4 regions of the Arthrobacter sp. MMS24-S77 genome follow, and region 1 is predicted to be linked to each of the others. Evidence: riboswitches for the same ligand, from Rfam matches in the RefSeq annotation. Region 1 holds a riboswitch; each other region holds the start of a gene.
The links. Region 1 has a riboswitch for S-adenosylmethionine ahead of ACX5I4_RS10065 (LLM class flavin-dependent oxidoreductase). Riboswitches for the same ligand answer to the same signal wherever they lie in the genome.
Positions count from the first base shown of each region.

Region 2: it holds a riboswitch for S-adenosylmethionine, as region 1 does, so the genes downstream of both, ACX5I4_RS14200 (aminotransferase class V-fold PLP-dependent enzyme) here and ACX5I4_RS10065 (LLM class flavin-dependent oxidoreductase) in region 1, are expected to answer to the same signal.
Region 3: it holds a riboswitch for S-adenosylmethionine, as region 1 does, so the genes downstream of both, metX (homoserine O-acetyltransferase MetX) here and ACX5I4_RS10065 (LLM class flavin-dependent oxidoreductase) in region 1, are expected to answer to the same signal.
Region 4: it holds a riboswitch for S-adenosylmethionine, as region 1 does, so the genes downstream of both, ACX5I4_RS04755 (hypothetical protein) here and ACX5I4_RS10065 (LLM class flavin-dependent oxidoreductase) in region 1, are expected to answer to the same signal.

Region 1 covers NZ_JBTZRN010000001.1:2,204,345-2,207,937, reverse strand. Annotated here, with positions in the region: gene ACX5I4_RS10070 (NtaA/DmoA family FMN-dependent monooxygenase) at 1-949, opposite strand, end outside; gene ACX5I4_RS10065 (LLM class flavin-dependent oxidoreductase) at 962-2,065, opposite strand; SAM riboswitch class IV at 2,095-2,204, opposite strand; gene ACX5I4_RS10060 (LLM class flavin-dependent oxidoreductase) at 2,398-3,540, shown strand; gene ACX5I4_RS10055 (rhodanese-like domain-containing protein) at 3,578-3,593, shown strand, end outside.
Region 2 covers NZ_JBTZRN010000001.1:3,101,160-3,104,752, forward strand. Annotated here, with positions in the region: gene rsgA (ribosome small subunit-dependent GTPase A) at 1-814, shown strand, start outside; gene hisN (histidinol-phosphatase) at 908-1,720, shown strand; SAM riboswitch class IV at 1,879-1,991, shown strand; gene ACX5I4_RS14200 (aminotransferase class V-fold PLP-dependent enzyme) at 2,027-3,469, shown strand; gene ACX5I4_RS14205 (class I SAM-dependent methyltransferase) at 3,520-3,593, shown strand, end outside.
Region 3 covers NZ_JBTZRN010000001.1:1,531,148-1,534,740, forward strand. Annotated here, with positions in the region: gene ACX5I4_RS06950 (VOC family protein) at 1-370, opposite strand, end outside; gene ACX5I4_RS06955 (bifunctional o-acetylhomoserine/o-acetylserine sulfhydrylase) at 620-1,936, shown strand; SAM riboswitch class IV at 2,097-2,212, shown strand; gene metX (homoserine O-acetyltransferase MetX) at 2,226-3,347, shown strand; gene ACX5I4_RS06965 (hypothetical protein) at 3,369-3,593, opposite strand, start outside.
Region 4 covers NZ_JBTZRN010000001.1:1,021,995-1,025,587, reverse strand. Annotated here, with positions in the region: gene ACX5I4_RS04765 (helix-turn-helix domain-containing protein) at 1-340, opposite strand, end outside; gene ACX5I4_RS04760 (sodium:solute symporter family protein) at 634-2,166, shown strand; SAM riboswitch class IV at 2,309-2,429, shown strand; gene ACX5I4_RS04755 (hypothetical protein) at 2,445-2,765, shown strand; gene ACX5I4_RS04750 (hypothetical protein) at 2,807-2,995, opposite strand; gene ACX5I4_RS04745 (VIT1/CCC1 transporter family protein) at 3,302-3,593, shown strand, end outside.

The sequences.
Region 1 (3,593 bases):
GGGTTCGTCCCCAGAATTGCTCCAAGTAGGCGATAGCTGTCTCTGGCCCCACTTGATGTTCGCGCACCCAGCGGTGCTTTTCTTCGGCTTCCTTGGCTGTGGCGCCCAAGATGAATTCCTGGCCGGGGAAAATCTTGACGTCGTCAGCAGGTCGACCCGCTTTCAGGGTCCGGGCAACAATATCGTCGCGGAACTTCTTTGCGTCTTCCAGCTCCGGGTGGGCGGAGAAGATCACGTCGGCGTTGCGCACTGCGAAGTCGCGGCCTGCCGGGGAGTCTCCGGCCTGGAAAAGGACCGGGTGCTCCTGTGCTGAGCGTGGGAGCCTTGGGATCACCTCGATGTCGAAACTCGCGTCACTGCGTCGCACCTTCGAAATCGCTCCTTCTGCCAGCCAGCGTTTCGCTTCTGGTCCGGAGGCGATTGCTTCATCGTCCCAGGAGTCCCATATCGCCTTGGCGGTCTGGACAAACGCCTCTGCCCGGACATAGCGGTCCTCATGCGCCAGGAACCCGCCGCGCCTGAAATTCGCCCCGGTCCAGGCGTTGTCCGTGGTCACAATGTTCCATGCCGCCCTTCCGCCCGAGAGTACGTCCAGGCTCGCGAGCCTGTGGGCGAGGTCTGCGGGATCGTTGTAGGTGGTGTTCTGCGTGGCCACGAGTCCGATGTGGTTTGTAATCGCCGCCAAAGACGCCAAAGCAGTTTGGGCGTCCGGCCGTCCGGCTACGTCCAGATCATGGATCTTCCCCAGATGCTCACGCAGCCGAAGCCCTTCGCCGAGGAAGAACGCACTGAAAAGTCCCCGTTCGGCAGTCTGAGCTACGCGGCGGAACGATTCGAAGTCCGTTTGAGAACCGCTTTGCGGCGCCCGCCAAACGGTGGTGTGGTTGACGCCTTGGAAGAAGACCCCGAATTGGATCTTGCCGTTCCCGGCGACTCTGTGGTTGCTCATGGTCTGGACTCCTTATCGTGCCGAGGTGGCGTAGCGGTTGGCAGGGCGTGGCAAGCCGAAGCTTTGCCGAAGGGTGGTTCCGGGTTCGGGCGCGCCGACAAGCCCGTGTCGGCGCAGCTCCGGAAGCACCTGGAACGAGAGCTCAGGGAGGTCGACGTCGAGCACCGCAGGATTGAACCGCACGCCGTCCGCTGTGGCCAGGACACTCGCCAGGAGTTCCACGAGCCCCGCGGCGCTGCCAACGTACCGGGCGCCCCCTTCCCAACGCCCAAAGGCATCAAGTTCGGCCAGACGATCTTCGGCGCGCTGGCCGCGCGAGTCCAGTACGACGTCGAGCTCCACCACCGCTCGGGCGCCCCCGGCACCATGGGCGGCATCGGCCGCAGCGGCTAGGCCCTCGACGCTTGGCGCGTGCACCAAGGCAACATCCGCCCCAATAGCAGGCGCCAGCTCCGCCGGCGCGATAACCACCAGCTGCCCCTGCAAGGGGCGCGGGATGATCGAGGGGCCCTTGACCGAGAACCGCTTGCCCTCAAAGTCCGCATAGTGAAGCTTGTCGCGGTCCAGATACCGGCCCGTGGAGACGTCGCGGATCACGGCATCGTCTTCCCACGAGTCCCAGAGACTGCGCACGGCCTCCACAACATCCGCCGCTTCGGCCTGCACCTCGGAGTCACGCAGCTGTTCGCGTCCGACGGAACGGGCTTCCTGGCTGCTGTTTTCTGCATTGACGAGCCAGCCTGCCCGGCCTTGCGAGGAATAGTCGAGGCTCGCCAGCTGTGTGGCGATGTGGAACGGCTCCGTATAGAGCGTCCCGGCTTCCGGCACCAAGCCAAGGGAACGGGTCAGCGGAGCAGCAAAGGCTGCTCGCTGGACGGCATCGATCCTGCCTGCGATTCCAGCAGACGCAGGAGCGATGGTCCGTGAGTCCTTGAGGCTCGCAAAGTGGAATCCGGAAATGTCCGCTGCCTGGGCAATCTCTGAGATCCTTCGACCGGAGAGGAGCGCCGTAGGAGTATGCGCCGCACGGCGCCACGCGGACGGGTGTGCGCCGTCGCCATCGAGCTCTATGGCTAGCACCTTCCGGCTGTTTTCGGATATGGATGTTGAAGGCATTCTGTCCTCTTTCCGGGTCGCAGCCCATGACATTTCTCTTGCCGCGCTTGCGGCCAGGTCTGTTTCCGGAGCACCCCGCCACACAATGTCTGAGGGTTGCCGCAGCACCAGCCGGTCCTTGGCGTGCTGACTCTTGACCTACACCCCGACTCTAAAAACGGTCAACCGCCCATTTCAAACCACCCGTCTTGCCCGGTCAAGGAACGCCATCGAAGGTCAAGGAACTCAGCAAAACGTCATCAGGACCGAAGAGACATGACAGCTCATGACGGTGCGTTGATCCCTGTGTCCGGGCATTTGGCACAATGATTTCCCGCTCATAAGGTCAGGGCATGACGCCCCGCCAGTCCATCGTTCCGCTATCCGTTCTCGATCTCAGCCCGGTGCCTTCCGGCCAGACAAGCGCCGACGCCTTGCGCAACACCATCGACCTGGCAATCGAAACAGAGCGGCTTGGCTACCGGCGCTTCTGGTTAGCCGAGCACCATCTGAACCCGGGCGTCGCCGGAGCCGCACCGCACGTGCTCTCCGGACTAGTTGCCGCCGCCACCTCCCGCATCCGGGTGGGCACCGCAGCCACCATCCTCGGAAACTATCGGCCTATCCAAGTAGCCGAAAACGTCGGCACTCTCGCTGGTCTCTATCCCGGGAGGATCGATCTGGGCTTCGGACGATCCGGGACGCCGAATCCGGGGCAACAGACCGCCCAGCCTAGCTCAGGGTCCGGGTTAAGCCGGCGTGTGGATGGTCTGCTCATCCCCACGGCCCGTCCTCTGTTCCACGGCAGACTCGCCGATCGCTTCAAAGTACAAACCGAACTGCTCGGACGAAAGGACGGAGACGCGGAGACCTTTGAACAAGACGTGCAGGATGTTATCGGCTTCTTCACCGGCAGCTATCGGACCCGGGATGCCGAGCCGATAACCGTCAGCCCGGCCGCCGGCGAATCACCCGAATTCTGGATCCACGGCTCCACAGCCGGACCCAGCGCGCGGTTGGCCGGCAAACTCGGGCTCCCCTTCGGTGCCAACTACCACGTGTCCCCTTCGGGAGTCCTTGAGGCTATCAGCGAATACCGTTCCCATTTCAAGGCGTCCGAAACCCTGGAGGAGCCTTATGTGATCGTCTCTGCCGACGTCGTGGTGGCCACCGGTGAATCCGAAGCGTCATCGCTGGCGCAAGGCTACGCGGCGTGGGTGCACAGCATCCGCAGCGGTGCCGGAGCGATCACTTACCCGACGCCCGAAGAAGCTCTGGATCTCCGACTGGGAGCGGATGATCTGGAATTGGTCTCCGACCGGCTGGAAACCCGCTTCGTGGGGAACCCGAGGCAAGTGGCTGGCTCCCTGCGCACCCTGCAGCGGGTTACCGGAGCGGATGAGCTTCTCATCACCACCATCACGCACAGCCATGCACAGCGTGTCCGTTCCTATGCGCTTCTGGCGGAAGCCTGGGAACCGGCCCATGCAATGTGATTTCCACACCCCGAACAAAAAACCATAAGGAGCAGGAATGAGCGAGACCAGTA
Region 2 (3,593 bases), 900 kb from region 1:
GGAGCGCAGGACCCTCCTGCGACGAAGTGCCGATGACACGGATCCCATCGAACGTGCCGTCGTGGCCAATGCCGACCAGCTGGTGGTGGTGGTTGCGGCCGCCAACCCGGAGCCGCGGACCGGATTCATTGACCGCGCCTTGGTAGCGGCGTACGACGCCGGAATCGAGCCACTGCTGCTCGTCACCAAAGCGGATGTCAAGGATCCGACGGAGCTCCTCGCCAACTACGTGAGCCTTGGCTTCCCCATCATCATCAGCCGGACGGCCGACGCAGGCGCCTCCGGCATCGACGCCCGCTCTGACGACGGCTTGTCCGCCCGGCTTGATGGCGACGCCGTCGGCCAATTGCGGGACTACCTCGACGGCAAGGTCACCGTTCTCTTGGGCCACTCGGGCGTCGGGAAGTCCACCATGGTGAATGCCCTTACCGGCGCCGAGCGCGCCACCGGTGGGGTCAACGCGGTCACGGGCCGGGGCCGTCATACCTCGTCCTCAGCCCTTGCCTTGAAGCTCAGCGACGCCCCCGGCGGCAGCTGGATCATCGATACGCCCGGCATCCGTTCCTTCGGCCTCGCCCATGTGAACCCGGATCGCATCCTGCACGCCTTCCCGGATCTGGAACCCGGAACGGAAACCTGCGAGCGGGGTTGCAAGCACGATGCCAGTGCGGTCCGTTGCGGCCTGGATTCCTGGGTCGCTGATGGCCACGCCGGCGAGGCCGGACCCGCCCGCCTGGCGTCGTTGCGCCGGCTCCTTGGCGCAGACCCGCGCATGGAAGCCCAAGAGGCCAAGGAATTGGGTACGGTCAATTAGCAGCAGGGTCAATGAGCAACAGGGTCACCTGACCGCGTGCCTCTTGCCGCCTACCTCCCCGGTTCACCGGGGAATAGACGGTAGTTTGGAACCATGACCCAACCCGATTCGAGCTACAACGACGACCTGCGGCTGGCCCACGTCCTGGCCGACTCCGTCGATTCCCTGACAATGGAGCGGTTCAAGGCACTGGACCTCCAGGTGGAAACCAAACCCGACCTGAGCCCAGTGACCGATGCCGACAAGGCTGCCGAGGAAGCAATTCGCGGGCAGCTCTCCCGTTCCCGCCCCCGCGACGCCGTACTCGGGGAAGAATTCGGCAGCACCGGCCACGGCTCAAGGCGTTGGATCATCGATCCCATCGACGGCACCAAGAACTTCGTGCGTGGCGTACCTGTCTGGGCAACGCTCATCGCCCTCGTGGACGAAGGCGAAGTTGTAGTGGGGCTTGTGAGCGCTCCGGCTCTCGGCAAGCGCTGGTGGGCTGCCAAGGGTTCGGGCGCCTACATGGGCCGGTCACTTGCCGCTGCCACCCGGTTGAAGGTCTCCAACGTGTCGCGGCTTGAAGATGCCTCGCTTTCCTACTCCGAGCTTTCCGAGTGGAAGCAGCACGGTTCGCTCGACAGCTTCCTGGGCCTGGAGAACGATGTCTGGCGTAGCCGCGCCTACGGAGATTTCTGGTCCTACTGCCTTGTGGCGGAGGGTGCGGTGGACATCGCCGCCGAGCCGGAACTCCAGCTTTACGACATGGCGGCCCTGGTGCCGATCGTGACCGAGGCCGGAGGGCGCTTCACGTCCTTGGAGGGTGCAGACGGTCCCTTCGGGGGCAATGCCGTGGCTACCAACTCGATCCTGCACTCCGAGGTCCTCAAGCGACTCAACCCGGAGCTCGACGACCTGCTCTGAGCCTTTTTTCACTGAATAATCGACGGCGGCCGCCCCTCTTTCGGGGCGTCCGCCACTTTTTCTTCGGCAGAAGGCACATTTTTCCGGCTGTGTAACAATCCGCTTAACAATCGTGGTCACATTGGAACGAGCCTTGCCGGTGTCCTAGTCTCTTTACAGGTCACGAGTGCCAGCGCGAAACCCCGGTTTGCTGGCCGGCAACCCTCCATCGCGGCGGGGTGCCCCGGGTGACGACCCGGCCGGTCCGGAACGGATACGGCAAGCGCGGACCCCCTGCACGCAGGGGTCCCTCTTGAGTGAGGTCCCATGAGCACAGCTACGTTTACTTCTCCCGCCATCTCCGAGCACAACGAAGACGCCCGGCACCACGGCACAGCAAGGCAGCATGGCGTATCCCCGTCTCCGGCAAGCCGTCCGTTGGCCGCGGTTACTGGCGCGGAGCTCCAAGCGCCGCTGATCCAGGGCGGCCACGTCCGCTACGCCAACCTTGACTACGGCGCGTCAGCCCCCGCTTTGACCGTGGTTTCGGCATATCTCAACGAGATCCTCCCGTACTACGCGAGTGTCCATCGCGGCGCAGGCTATGCCTCCCAGATCAGCACCTCGGTCTATGAAAACGCCCGCAATATCGTCCGCGACTTCGTTGGCGGCCGGGCAGACGATTCCGTCATTTTCACTCGCAACACCACCGATTCGCTCAACCTCCTGGCCGGCTGCCTGCCTGCCGAGGACGGACGCCACGTTGGCGAAGTCCTCTATCTGGACATCGAACACCACGCCAATCTCCTGCCGTGGCAAGGCGTCCCGCACCGCAGCATTGTGGCAGCGGGAACTTTGACCGAGACTGTAGCGAATGTCCGCGCGGCGCTCTCCCACGGTGGCGTCAGCCTCCTGGCAGTCACGGGCGCCTCGAACGTGACGGGCGAGATCCTGCCCATCAAGGAACTCGCCGCTTTGGCCCACGAATTCGGAGCGCGGATTGTGGTGGACGCGGCCCAGCTCGCTCCGCACCGCCGCATCGACATTGCCGCCGCGGATGTTGACTACTTGGTCTTCTCGGGGCACAAGCTCTATGCGCCGTTCGGCGCCGGCGTCCTGGTGGGCCGTCCCGACTGGCTCGACGCCGGCACACCCCACCTTGCAGGCGGCGGGGCTGTCCGCGAGGCACGCCTTGACTCCGTTAGCTGGGCCACGGGACCGGCCAGGCACGAAGGGGGCTCGCCGAACGTGCTCGGAGCTGCCACCCTCGCACGTGCTACCCAGGTCATCGCCAGCCTCGACCACGAGGAATGGCATGCCCACGAAGCAGCCATCCGCACACATTTGGTTGATGGCCTCAACGAGATCGACGGCGTGACCGTCCACCAGATCTTTAGCGACACCGATCCCCAGGACACCATCGGCGTCGTGAATTTCTCGCTCCAGGGCTACGACGCAGGCCTCGTGGCGGCCTATCTCGCGGCCGAGCACGGCATCGGCCTGCGGGATGGGCGCTTTTGCGCCCACCCGCTGCTCAAGCGCTTGGGCCTCCCGTCCGGATCCCTGCGGGCCAGTTTCGGCGTGGGATCGCGGCTGGAGGACGCCACCCGGCTCATCGCGGGCATCCAGGCGCTCAAGAGCAATGGCCTCGGCTGGGACTACGTCGTGGATGCCGGCCGTTGGGTGCCAGCGAACGACCACCGCAGCTACCCGGAGTGGGCTCCCAACACCCCCGGGACCGCGGGCGCAGCTCCCTGCAGCACCGACTGATTGCGGTAGATTCGTAGGGTATTTTTCCTGTCCTACGAAGGAGTTCCTGCGTGGCCCCGCGACCCAAAGGCACGTCAGCCGGCCCCAAGCTCTACGAGGAACGGCGCCTCGAGCTGGGTCAAAG
Region 3 (3,593 bases), 670 kb from region 1:
CGATTTGCGACCAGACGAGTTCGCGTCCGTCCGGAAACTTGCGGTTTCCGGGGACGGCGGCGCGTCCCAGCCGTTGTTCGAAAGGGCTCAGGTCGTCAACAGCGACGCACCAGCCCATCCAGCCACCTCCTGCAGCGGAGCGTGCACGGACGGCTTGTCCAAAAGGTGCCTTGTCGGATGCCGGGTGGTCAAGGACCTCGACAACTTCCAGGTATTTGTGGTCAGCAAGGGGGATGATCATGTTCCGGGTACCGAAGCGCGGGTGCACTCCGCCCCGGACTGCGTCCACTCCCAATGCTGCGGAAATCCGCTCGGTGGTGGCCAAGAGGCCATCTCGTTCACAAGCGTAAGAGACGTGATCCATGCGCATGGCTTCATCTTGGCACTTTGTGATGGAGCTCTCAGCTAAGTCAAGCCTAACCAAGATGGGATGTATCGAAGGGGCAGCTCAGAGTCACTTCAGGACGCGCCGGGACCGAAAACTACTGCGTTCGTCACAAAGCTTCCGGAGCCCGCGATGCCGTCCCTAGACTGGCCGCAACCGAACGCCGACAGGCTGAACACAGCAGGCCGGCAGGCTGATTCACGGCCGAGAGTCCCCACGAACGAAGGAGTCCGCATGTCCCAAGGATGGTCATTCGAAACGCGCCAGATCCACGCCGGCCAGGAGCCGGACGCCGCCACCGGGGCCAGGGCGCTCCCCATCTACCAGACCACCTCGTTCGTCTTCCCCAGTGCGGAAAGCGCGGCGAACCGCTTCGCCTTGGCCGAGCTGGCGCCCATCTACACCCGGATCGGCAACCCCACGCAGGACGCGGTGGAACAGCGCATAGCGAGCCTTGAAGGCGGTCTGGCGGCGCTCCTGCTGAGTTCCGGCCAGGCAGCGGAGACGTTCGCCATCCTCAATGTTGCCGAGGCCGGCGACCACGTGGTCGCCAGCCCGAGCCTTTACGGCGGCACCTACAACCTGTTGGCCCACACGCTGAAGAAATTCGGGATCTCCGTGACCTTCGTCGAGGACCCGGACAACCTGGACCACTGGCGGGACGCGGTGCAAGCAAACACCAAGCTGTTCTTTGCCGAGGTCGTGTCCAACCCCCGTCAAGACGTGCTGGACATCGAAGGCGTTTCCCGGACCGCGCACGAGGCCGGGGTCCCGCTTGTGGTGGACAACACCTTGGCCACGCCCTACTTGATCCGGCCCATCGAGTGGGGTGCGGACATCGTGGTGCATTCGGCCACCAAGTACCTGGGTGGGCACGGGGCCGCGATCGCCGGCGTCATCGTGGACTCCGGCAACTTCGATTTCGGCAAGGAACCTGAGCGCTTCCCCAATTTCAACACCCCGGACCCTAGCTACAACGGCCTGGTCTACGCCCGGGACCTGGGCAAGGACGGCGCGCTCGGCGCCAATCTCTCGTACATCCTCAAAGCCCGGGTCCAGCTCTTGCGCGACCTCGGTTCGGCCGTTTCCCCGTTCAATGCCTTCCTGATCTCCCAGGGGATCGAGACCCTCAGCCTGCGGGTGGAACGCCACGTGGAGAACGCCACCAAAGTGGCGCAATGGCTCGAAGAGCGCGACGACGTCGAATCGGTCGCCTACGCGGGCCTGCCTTCCAGCCCCTGGTTCGAACGCGGCCGGAAGTACGGGCCCAGGGGCACCGGAGCAGTCGTGTCCTTCACCATCCGCGGGGGGATCGAAGCAGGCAAGCGTTTCGTGGACGCCTTGGAACTGCATTCCCACGTGGCAAACATCGGCGACGTCCGTTCCTTGGTGATCCATCCTGCGTCTACGACGCACAGCCAACTGACGCCTGAACAGCAAGCGGTGGCGGGAGTGACCCCGGGCTTGGTGCGCCTCTCGGTCGGGATCGAGCATATCGACGACATCCTCGCGGACCTTGAGGCAGGATTCCGGGCAGCGAAGGGCGCGTAGGGTTCCCTGGATGGTTTAGGAGGCCGGCTGGCGATACAGAATGAATCTTCGCCAGCCGGCCTCGCTGCACCCGCTTGCATGAACAAAACGCGGCCAAGTGTCACATAGATGTCATAATCTTCGTCAGAAGGGGTCCGGTTTTCCTAGACTCTTTGTATTAGGTCATGAGTGCCAGTGACAGCCCCGGCTTGCTGGCCGGCAACCCTCCTCTCGCGGTGGGGTGCCCCGGGTGAGGACCTGGCCCTTCGCTTTGTTGGCGGCGGGCAAGCGCGATGTGAGGTGTCAACGAATGACAATTGCTGCAACAGCCATACCCCGTTCCGGTACCCAGGACGGAACGCTCAAGTATGTTTCCGTGGGCGGACTCGAACTGGAAGCCGGAGGTTTTCTCCCCGACGTCGTTCTTGCGTACGAGACGTGGGGGCGGCTCAACGCCGATGCTTCCAACGCCGTGCTGGTGGAACATGCCCTGACCGGCAGCACGCATGTGGCCCGCGGCGAGAGCGACGAAGAAGGTTGGTGGGAGCAACTCGTTGGGCCAGGGGCAACCATTGATACGGACCGCTATTTCGTGGTCTCCGTCAACATCGTGGGAGGCTGCTACGGCAGTACCGGGCCGTCGTCGTGCGCTCCAGATGGCAAACCGTGGGGTTCCCGCTTTCCGCTGGTGACGCTGCGGGACAGCACCGCGGCGGAAGCCCGGCTGGCCGACGCCTTGGGGATCCGCAGCTGGCACACCGTGGTAGGCGGATCCATGGGCGGGGCACGTGCCTTGGAATGGGCGGTCACTTATCCGGACCGCGTGAAGCGATGTGCCGTGATTTCGATCGGGGCGTACAGCACTGCCGAGCAGATCGCGTTCGCCCAGGCGCAGACGCTCGCCATCCGGCAGGACGCCGACTTCAACGGTGGTGACTACTATGGCCGGCCCGCGCCCGAGGCGGGATTGGCCCTCGCCCGGCGGATCGCCCACATCACCTACCGCTCGGCGGAGGAACTGGATTTCCGCTTCGGCCGGAATGCGCAGGGCAGCGAGGCGCCCCTCCAGGCATCCGCGTTGGGGGACCGGGGCCGCTACCAGGTGGAGAGCTACCTCGACCACCAAGGAAGCAAGCTGGTCCAGCGCTTCGACGCCAACAGCTACATCGCCATCACGGAGGCGTTGATGAGCCACGACATCACCCGTGGCCGGGGTGCCCTGGCGGATGCGCTTTCCGTGGCCACAGCCACGTTCTTTGTCGCCGCGGTGGACTCGGACCGGCTCTACTTCCCGGAGCAATCCCACGAACTGGCCAAGGCCTTGCCCGGTCAGGTATCCGTGCACGTCATCGAGGCACCCATCGGGCACGACGGTTTCCTCACGGAGATCGGCCAGCTCGGCCCCCAGCTGCGCGAAGCTTTCTTCGGCTGAGGCGCGCCTTCTTCGCCTGAATCAGCCGTTCATGATCTCCTGGCGGAGCTTCATGTAGTCTTCCATGGCAATTTTCCCGTCGCTGTACTGCTGGTCCAGTTCGGCCAGTTTCCGGGCCCGGTAGCCTTGGGGCGCGGCGTCCGGTTGGGGAGTAGTCAACGACGGCGGGGCGGCCTGTGGTGCGGGCGTCGCCACCGGAGGCTGCGGCTCAGCGGGGATGATCACGGGAGGCTGTGCCGGGTATCC
Region 4 (3,593 bases), 1.2 Mb from region 1:
GCAGAATCTGCAACCGCCGCTCTGAGCGGGCGGTCAGGAGCCGCTCCACGATCCCCTGGCCGCCGAGCGAAATCCGCGGACCATCATCGCGCCGGGTCAAGTGCGTTTCGGGGGCGGCAAAAAGGTCGCCGATAGACACTGAAAGGACTTGGCAAAGCGTCACAAGAGAAGCGACCGACGGCGATGTCAGGTCCCGCTCGACGCGGCTCAGGAAACCCTTGGTCAGGCCGGTGGCATCCGCAACCTGTTCTATGGTGAGCCGCTGCGATTGGCGAGCGGCACGGATTCTGGAACCGATGGCAACGGGTACGTTGCTCGGTTCAACGGGGAGAGCCTTCATTCACGAACCTTTCAGGCCGTTGCTGCGGCCCTGTCATTGCAGCAATAGTAGCCGGATCGCTGGCATGGCGGGCCTTTTGGGACGCCGGAGCGTCTCGTGGGGACAGCGGCGTCTTGACTGTTACTCGCATCACTACGTATCCTCATAGGCAACAAGTGTTGTTTGTGAGGCATACATCACAGACTACCCTCCCCAATCACCAGCGCAGAGACCTTCCGCAACCCGCACGGATACCCAGCGGGACCGGCGTCGGAATCCCCAAGAGCTCTGCGCATCAGCTTCAGGAGCCAACCATGGACTCTTCGTTCATCAATATTGCGATAGTGGTGGTGTACTTGCTTGCCATGCTGGCCTTTGGCTGGTGGGGCAAGTCGCGCACCAAGAACAACAGCGACTTCCTGGTGGCGGGACGCCGCCTCGGCCCGATGCTCTACACCGGCACCATGGCCGCCGTGGTCCTCGGCGGTGCATCAACGGTTGGCGGCGTCGGCCTCGGCTACAAGTTCGGCATCTCCGGTATGTGGCTGGTGGTCGCCATCGGCTCCGGTGTGCTCCTCCTGAGCCTGCTTTTCGCCGGCACCATCCAGCGGCTGAAGATCTACACGGTCTCCCAGATGCTGAGCCTTCGCTACGGCCAGCGCGCCACGCAGACCTCCGGCATCGTCATGCTGGCCTACACCCTCATGCTCTGCGCCACGTCAACCGGCGCCTACGCCACCATCTTCGTTGTCCTCTTCGGCTGGGAGCGCTGGCTCGCCATCGCCGTCGGCGGCGCGATCGTCCTGGTCTACTCCACCATCGGCGGCATGTGGTCCATCACCCTCGCCGACCAGGTGCAGTTCATCATCAAGACGGTGGGCATCTTCTTCCTCATGCTCCCGTTCGCCCTCAACGCAGCAGGCGGGCTCGACGCCATCCGTGCCCGCGTTGACGCCAGCTTCTTCCAGCTGGACGGCATCGGAGCCCAGACCATCATCACGTATTTCGTGGTCTACACGCTCGGCCTGCTGATCGGCCAGGACATCTGGCAGCGCGTCTTCACCGCCAAGACCCCCAAGGTGGCCCGTTGGGGCGGCGCCACCGCCGGCGTCTACTGCGTCCTGTACGGCGTCGCCGGCGCCCTGATCGGCCTGGCAGCCCGTGTGGCCCTGCCCAACATCGACGTCAAGGCCCTCGGCAAGGACGTTGTGTACGCGGAGGTGGCAACGCACATCCTGCCGATCGGCATCGGCGGCCTGGTCATGGCCGCAGCAGTCGCCGCCATGATGTCCACGGCCTCCGGTGCCCTCATTGCCGCAGCCACTGTGGCCCGCGCCGACGTTGTCCCGTTCGTGGCAAGCTGGTTCGGCAAGACGATCAACACCGACGACACCGAAAACCCGGAGCACGACGTCAAGGCCAACCGCTACTGGGTCCTTGGCCTGGGCATCGTGGCCGTGTTGATCTCCATGGCGGCGCAAGACGTCGTAGTGGCCTTGACCATCGCCTACGACATCCTGGTGGGCGGCCTGCTGGTCGCCATCCTGGGTGGCTTGGTCTGGAAGCGCGGCACAGGCATCGCCGCGGCATGGTCCATGGCCGTCGGCTCGGTCCTGACCCTGGCCTTGCTGATCGCGTACGCCACGGGGCTCATTCCCAGCGAAGACGGCGTCTACGCCAACGATCCCATCTACTGGGGACTCGGCGCGTCACTGCTCATCTACATCGTGGTCTCCCTCCTCACACCTCCCACGGAGCCCGAGGTCCGCGAAGCCTGGGACCGCCGTGTCGCCGGAGCGGTCACGGAGGAGCTCCCGTTGGAGGCCCACCCGGTGGCCACGCACTAAGCTTCACAGAGTTGATCACGACGGCGGCGCCGCACCTTCTCATTCGAGGGCTGCGGCGCCGCTGCCGTGTCTGGGGGCTTTAGTTTAGAGGCACTGGAATACGGAGGCGCCTGGGGCGGGCCTGCCTGTACAGTAGGAACAGCTTCAAGAGATGTGGCGCCAAGCTCCGACTTGCCATACGCCAACCCCATGTTCACGGGTGGTTCGGATGAAGAAGCGGCCCGACCCCGGACCAGAGACAACCGAGCGGGCAAGAGCAACTCCACCAGGAGAAGGCAATGCCTTTGGAAACCGGCGCTACCGCCACAGCCAGCAACATCACACAGCCAAGCACCCTGCCCGCGGCCCGAGCCAGGCGTGTTGACGAGTTCGTCCGGGTGATTCCCGGCGTCGACCTCTCCCAAGGTTCCATCACGTTCGTGGTGGACGGCCGGCTGGAACGCCATTGGCATCACGAGCCGCGGCTCATCACGCAAGCCCTGTCACAAGCAGTGCAGCCTGCCCGCTGGTTTCCGGCCACCCGGAAGCTCACGCTCACGGTGGCCGCAACCGGGCACCGGGCGGGCGTGGAGCGTCACTTCATCCTGAGCGCGTTTTAGCGCCAGATTCAGCGAGTCGAGGCTATTCGACGCTGCCGGAGCTATTCGATCTCTCCAACCTCACGGTGTTCGTCGACGTCGAGCGGAACCGGCCGTTCGTCGTCGTCGAGGACCTCGGATTGTTCTTCCCAATCCTCGTCCACCTCCAGGTCCTCGTTATAGTCGTAGGCGGGATCGGCCTCGACCGTGGGACGGTCGGGGTGGCGGGCGTGGGTCTCGGTGCTGTCCATGGTGCAACCTCCGTTCGACGTGCCGCTGAGCCCATCGCCAGGCAGATCAGGCAGCCGGTCAACACGCCACCCCGCCCTTCGTGGACCCTGTCCATCCATCCCAGCACTGCCCCATCCGGTGGTCAAGGCTTCGCGGGGGCCTCTGGCGTTTTTGAGGCACACCTAAAACGCCGAGTAAGGATTACCGGCCGAAAAGCCGCGAAAATTGGCGATAAAGTGGACGTGCAATGAGGCGATGAAGCCCGCCCCAGCAACCCAGGAGTCCCGGTGCACCCGCACGCAAAAGCCCCGCATTCAGACAGTCCGTTGGACTCAAGCAGTCCATCGCAAGACGCAGCAGCCGCCAAGACTCCCCCATCGTCGTCGGACATCAAGCGCTGGCGGCAATACTTGGCCGACGAACGCGCCGAGGCCGCCGTGTACCGCGAACTCGCTCAGCGCCGCGACGGTGAGGAACGCGAGATCCTTCTGGCCCTCGCAGAGGCCGAAGGCCGCCATGAGGCACACTGGCTCAAGCTCCTCGGCGAACACGCAGGCATGCCCAAGGCGGCCTCCATCCGCAGCCAAATGCTTGGCTTCCTGGCACGGAATTTCGGTT